Regions from separate parts of the Halalkalibacter krulwichiae genome, predicted to be linked through region 3. Evidence: riboswitches for the same ligand, from Rfam matches in the RefSeq annotation. Region 3 holds a riboswitch; each other region holds the start of a gene.
The links. A riboswitch is a leader RNA that binds a small molecule or an ion and turns the genes downstream of it on or off. The one in region 3 is predicted to bind lysine.
Positions count from the first base shown of each region.

Region 1 (2,270 bases), 1.5 Mb from region 3:
CCCCTGGTCGATTGCTTAAAATTCTTTGACCATAACGCGTGCCCTCATTGTCCATACTAAGATCACGTCTACCTGTTACATATGCTCCTTCTTTGTCTAATTTTGAAGCTGGGTCGGTCAACCCTTTTGGAGCGTTATCAGGAACCATTAAGTCGGACAAAGGCCCTTCAAATTGTCTTGTTTGAGCTACACCATATCCATTGAACCCTTCTTCTCTATTCGAATTGGCACCCATTTCTGCTTGTTGCGGAATTGTACATCCTGCTAGCATCATTGCTAAAATCAGGAAAATTGATAACTTCATTGGAACCCCTCCTACTTCTATTGTGCGATTCTCTTTCGTTTTTCAAACTGAAAATATTTAGAAATCGGACAACCGCAAACGAGAAAGATGTCGATTTTTTTCTTATTCAATCTAATTATGACTACTTTCGTGGAAACACTTTTCAACACTTTTCTTTTGGTTATAATTAGCGTTATGAACAGATTGATTAGCCTTAACTACATTTAAATTTTTTCCAGCAACAGCGACAAAGCCGGTCTGTTTTTATAAATATTAAAGTTGGAGTTGGAAGAAAGATGCTATGCGTAGAAATTGAGCAAAAACGATTAGAAATGTTAAAGTCAGCCAAAAAATATGGGATGACAGCAGAAGTAACTGTTCAATGTAGTCAAGAGTTGGACAAGCTCTTAAATTTAATTCAAATAACACCGTTAAAAAAATAAAAAAATTGGATAAACCATTGCATTAACATCAAACATTTGGTAAGGTAGATTCAAATTACGTTATATCTTACTTCATAAATTGAAGTGAGGGTAGAGGTGCAATTACCATTAGTATGTTAGTCGAGGAAAATGAGAACCATTGAAGCTAACAAAAAGGGGTACTTGCCGAAGCTTATAAGTGACTCATTTCCTTATAGAGCTGGGACTGTTCTGAATAAGACCAGTACTGTCATATAGCTGGAAGCTATATGGAGGGCTATCTCACACATTGAATGGTTTCGCTTATTTTGCTTAACCTATCAACAATGAGTAGAGGCCTCATTGTTGTTTTTTTGTGCCTCCTAGTAGCCCATCTCAAAACAGACGTGGAAAAATTGATGAATTGAGGGTGAATTGGATGAATTTTGGAAGAATCGTTACCGCAATGGTGACACCATTTAATCAACACGGACAAATTGATGTAGAAGCAACAAAGGAACTTGTACATCATTTAATAACTAACGGTACTGATGCAATAGTCGTTGCCGGTACTACGGGCGAATCCCCGACACTTACAACGGAAGAAAAGCTTCTACTATTTAAAACGGTGGTTGATACTGTCGACGGACAAATTCCCGTCATAGCTGGCACTGGGTCAAATAACACACAAGCTTCAATTGAGCTAACGAAACAAGCTGAGGAAATCGGTGTAGATGCAATCATGCTTGTCGTACCATATTATAATAAGCCATCACAAGAAGGCATGTATGCACATTTTAGCGCCATTGCAGAAGTGACTAAATTGCCAGTCATGCTTTATAATATTCCTGGACGTAGTGTGGTTAGCATGAGTGTGGAAACGACTATTCGCTTAGCACAGCTTCCAAATATTGTAGCTACAAAAGAAGCTAGCGGCGATCTAGAAGCAATTTCTTCTATAATTGAGCAAGCGCCTGAAGGCTTCTCTGTTTATAGCGGTGACGATAGTTTAACTTTACCTATTCTTGCTATCGGTGGTACTGGGGTCGTTTCAGTTGCATCTCACATTGTCGGTAATGAAATGCAACAAATGGTACGTAATTATCAAGCAGGACAAGTTACAGCTGCTGCAATGCAACATAGGCAACTATTACCAGTAATGAAAACACTTTTCCTTGCTCCGAATCCAACTGCAGTAAAAGCTGCACTTGAAATGAAAGGAATAAAAGCAGGACCAGTTCGTTTGCCACTTGTACCTCTTACTGTAGAGCAACAACAAGAACTACAATCTGTTATTCAACCGAGTATGAATTTCTTTGTGAGTTAATAGAAAAGGGTGTCTAAAGTCTAGCTTTGACTTTAGACACCCTTTTTACTTTATAGTTCTAGTTATTAGAATCTAATCTTTCCTCAAAATAAGGAAATTCCTTTTCTATTCACTTTCAACATGTAACAAATAAAACTATACATGTCGCTTAGATAAGCATTAATACCAGTTTTTTAACAACTAAATTTTTATATATTTTTCTCTTGGACAGGATATTTTGATTTTATAAAGGCTTTTTCTACATAACCTGTGCCAAACA
Region 1 is NZ_CP020814.1:2,102,690-2,104,959, reverse strand. Features, by position in the region: gene BkAM31D_RS10555 (YhcN/YlaJ family sporulation lipoprotein) at 1-304, opposite strand, end outside; gene BkAM31D_RS10550 (aspartyl-phosphate phosphatase Spo0E family protein) at 580-726, shown strand; lysine riboswitch at 810-993, shown strand; gene dapA (4-hydroxy-tetrahydrodipicolinate synthase) at 1,124-2,011, shown strand; gene BkAM31D_RS10540 (DMT family transporter) at 2,200-2,270, opposite strand, start outside.
Region 1: another riboswitch for lysine. It lies ahead of dapA (4-hydroxy-tetrahydrodipicolinate synthase); the one in region 3 lies ahead of BkAM31D_RS18375 (Na+/H+ antiporter NhaC family protein).

Region 2 (2,270 bases), 290 kb from region 3:
CGATAAAAGCAATTGAGCGACTTGGAGAAGCAATGGGGATTTCAACGCCATACCGAATTGAGGCATTTGATAACTCCAATATTCAAGGAACGGATCCTGTGTCGGCTATGGTATCGTTTGTTGATGGTAAGCCTAGCAGGAAAGATTATCGGAAATATAAAATCAAAACGGTTGAAGGACCTGATGACTATGGCTCCATGCGGGAAGTCATTCGTAGAAGATATGTGAGGTTGTTAAAAGAATCACTACCATTACCAGATTTAATTGTCATTGATGGTGGAAAAGGTCAAATTGCTGTTGCTCAGGAAGTCATTGTTGATGAACTTGGACTAACAATACCAGTATGTGGACTTGCAAAAGATGAAAAGCATAGAACATCTCAATTGTTAATGGGAGATCCACCAATAATGGTTCCTCTTAAAAGAGATAGTCATGAATTTTATCTACTGCAAAGAATTCAAGATGAAGTTCACCGCTTTGCGATTACGTTTCATCGACAAACTCGTTCAAAAACGTTTTTTAAATCAGCACTTGATGACATAGCAGGAGTGGGAGAAAAACGAAAGCGTCAATTGCTCAAACATTTCGGCTCTTTAAAGAAAATGAAAGAAGCAACGGTTGAAGACTTGAGACAATTATCAATCCCGACTAAAGTGGCAGAGGCAATCGTTGAAACGTTACAAAAAAATAGTGATTCTTAGATTCGTTTAAAAAGAAAATCATTTTTTTCTTGCAATGATCACGAACGTTTGCTAGAATTGAAAACAATTAAATATGCCGCACTTCAAATGAAGTGATTGGTAGAGGAGCGAAAACCATTAGTACATGTTCTGAGGGTAATGAGAACCGTTGAAGTTCATGAAAAGGGGAATTCGCCGAAGTGGAAGAAAGACTCATCTTTCTTATGCTGGACCTATGTTGAATAAGCATAGGGCTGTCACATGCTCAACCCAAGGAGTATGTGGAGAACTATCTCACGTGAGAAACAGGGAGCAGTGTGGTACCGGACTGGTATGACAAGCAACAGTGAGGGGTTTTCCTTATTGTTGCTTTTTTGCGTTCCATCATCGCCGTGAGTGTATGGAGAGGATGAAGATATAATGGCAAGAATTGTACAGAAGTATGGAGGAACATCAGTAGGTTCAGTAGAACGGATTAAGCATGTAGCGAGTAGAATTCAAAAAGCTCAAGTTGAAGGAAATGAATTAGTTGTCGTCGTTTCAGCGATGGGGAAATCAACGGATGGACTTGTTAGATTGGCTGGCGAAATTACAGCTTCTCCAAGCAAGCGAGAAATGGATATGCTGTTAACAACAGGTGAGCAAGTAACGATTTCTCTTTTAACAATGGCACTTCATGAATTAGGATTAGAGGCTACATCTTTAACAGGATGGCAAGCTGGAATGGAGACAGAAGCAAGCCATGGGAATGCACGAATTTCCCATATTAATACTGATCGGATCGAAGAAGAGCTTTCAAAAGGAAAGGTCGTTATTGTTGCTGGTTTCCAAGGGATTTGTGGAACGGAGATTACAACATTAGGTCGTGGAGGTTCTGATACGACAGCGGTTGCGTTAGCAGCTGCTTTGAAGGCGGAGCGTTGTGATATTTATACAGATGTAACAGGTGTATTTACAACGGACCCTCGTTATGTCAAGCAAGCACGTAAATTACATTCAATTTCTTATGATGAAATGCTTGAAATGGCTAATTTAGGAGCTGGTGTCTTACATCCGCGTGCGGTTGAATTTGCCAAAAATTATGATGTTCCATTAATGGTTGCATCTAGTATGGAAGAAGTAGAAGGAACAATGATCGAGGAGGAAGTAACGATGGAACAAAATTTAATTGTACGTGGTATCGCTTTTGAAAATGATGTAACAAAGGTAACGGTTAAAGGTTTGCCCAACCGTCTAAATACATTATCTAGATTATTTTCAACATTATCAGAGCATAAAGTAAACGTAGATATTATTATTCAAAACCAATATGATGCAGACCATGTTAATATTTCGTTTTCTATTACGCAAAGCTCATTAAAAGAAACGCTAGCAATTCTCCAAGAAGCTCAAGAAGAACTGCAGTTTACTGATATTTATTTTGAAGAAGAGTTAGCAAAAGTTTCTATTGTTGGTTCGGGGATGGTTTCAAACCCAGGGGTAGCAGCGAAAATGTTTGAAGTTTTAGCGGAAAATGAAGTCTTTGTTAAGATGGTGAGCACATCTGAGATCAAGGTGTCGGTTGTTGTGGACGAAGCAGATATGGTATTA
Region 2 is NZ_CP020814.1:3,346,905-3,349,174, reverse strand. Features, by position in the region: gene uvrC (excinuclease ABC subunit UvrC) at 1-701, shown strand, start outside; lysine riboswitch at 794-980, shown strand; gene BkAM31D_RS16900 (aspartate kinase) at 1,101-2,270, shown strand, end outside.
Region 2: another riboswitch for lysine. It lies ahead of BkAM31D_RS16900 (aspartate kinase); the one in region 3 lies ahead of BkAM31D_RS18375 (Na+/H+ antiporter NhaC family protein).

Region 3 (2,270 bases):
AGCAGTTCCTAACTTAGTACCCGCTTTTGGCTTTAACACGTTTAATACAAGTGCAACAGCTAAACCGAACAATCCGCCATAGACAAGTGCAGCTGCAACATCTGTATTTTCAAAAATCGTTAAGATTGTTACATCGCCTTCTGTACCTTGAATTCCTGTCATAATCATAAAGAAGACTGTTCCAACAATTAACGCAACGATTGGCCATACGAGATCGCCGACTTTTCCACTATCACTTGCTTTAATATCCTCTTGCGCACCAGGGATCGCACCAAGCTTTGCATTAAACAATTCCCCTGTTTCCTGAGCACGCTTCTCATGTGCTTTCATCGCACCAAAATCTAAATTAAACCACGCAACAGCAAGAACTAAGCCAACTGCCACTAACGCATAAATGTTCATTGGAACCATTAACATAAATGCTTGCAATGCTTCATACTGTGTAACTGAGTGAGTCGCAAAAATTCCTGCAATAATCGCAATAATATAAGCTCCCCAACTTGAGATTGGAGAAATGACACACATCGGTGCAGACGTAGAATCAACTAAATAAGCTAATTTCGCACGTGAGATCCGGTGACGGTCTGTTAATGGACGGCTCACATTACCAACTGTTAAACTGTTAAAATAATCGTCGATAAAAATGATGACACCAAGAACAACTGTTAATAACTGAGCTCCCACACGTGTCTTCACTTTTGTCATCGCCCACTCTCCAAACGCTCGGCTTCCGCCAGAACGAGTGATCAGCGCAGCCATCATACCTAATAACAGTAAAAAGATGATAATAAAGAATTCCCAAGTATTAATGGCAAAACGATTAGCAACGATTGCTTGAGTCACAGCCCCAAATGTCGCTTCGGCCTCAAAATCAAAGATAATCCCCATTACAATCGCATAAATGTTAGCTGCCGCTGTAAGTGGGTTAAAGTCATTTAACATCATTGCCCCAACAATAGCTCCGACTCCCAAAGATAAAAGAACTCGCCTTGTTAAAATAACCATAACAAGCGCTAATATGGGAGGCAGTAAAGATAAAATAGATGATTCCATATAAATAACCTCCTAAGTAAAATATGGTACTTTCATAGAATTGGACTATTCAATTTATCGGCAGATACAATTCCCCGGATCCTCCCTTTGGTCGGATGTCGCCGCATCCTGCGGCTATGCAAAACCGGATCCTCCCTTTGGTCGGATGTCGCCGCATCCTGCGGCTATGCAAAACCGGATCCTCCCTTTGGTCGGATGTCGCCGCATCCTGCGGCTATGCAAAACCGGATCCTCCCTTTGGTCGGATGTCGCCGCATCCTGCGGCTATGCAAAAAAGGCGATAATGGTTACCCACTATCGCCTAATACGCGCGTGTTGTCCCCATTTGAATGGTAGTCCTCCATAGCTTGAGCGCTCCTCAAGCTATGACAGCCCTGCACTTATTCAATGCAGTTCCAGCAAGAAACAGTTCGACACCTGTTACTACTTCGGCGACTTCCCCTTTTACTTTTCGTCAACGTTGTCATCCTCAGACAAAGCTACTCATGTTAGTCGCGCCTCTACCTCATCTTTTACAATGAGGCACCTCTATTTAATTACCGTTTAGCATGTTATCATGTTTTTTGTCGATTGACAATGTCAATTTCCTCCACCTGCTGATTGCCCTGCTGGAAGGATCATCCCTCCACCTTCAGAATAATACTCAGGTACTTTCCCTTGGATGTTGACAAGGCCAACAGGTACCGTCGTTTTAATCGCTTCTGTATTCGTTGCGAACGGAATAACAATTTTCGCATCAACAATTACATCAAAATTAACCGATATTGTTGTATTATTAATGCCCGTGTTTTTCACATCAAGATTTAAATCAGTTTTCACATCACCAATTGCTGAGAATCGAACCGGAATTTGTGGACCGAGCTGAGCTAGTAAGGCATTGTTAGTCGCTTGACCGAGAGGAATGCTATAAATAATTCCTCCATCATTAGAAGGTGATCCTTCCATTTCAGGGTCGATTGATACATCAAAGACCTCTCCCCGTTCAATTGCTTTTAAATGACGTTGAACACGATTGGTTGCTTCCGACAAAATGCGATTGTATATTTGCGTATTAAATTGAATGGACTGAATCATGTTATCTGCATCGGTTTGTACGATGAACAGATCGTCTTGCTCAAGGTCTGAAGCAATTTTCTTCGAAACGGCATCATTAATGGCTTTTGTGGCAATAACTCGAGTCTCTGTCGTGGCAATAGTCATTAATGTCGGTCTTATAC
Region 3 is NZ_CP020814.1:3,638,502-3,640,771, forward strand. Features, by position in the region: gene BkAM31D_RS18375 (Na+/H+ antiporter NhaC family protein) at 1-1,053, opposite strand, end outside; lysine riboswitch at 1,379-1,564, opposite strand; gene yunB (sporulation protein YunB) at 1,633-2,270, opposite strand, start outside.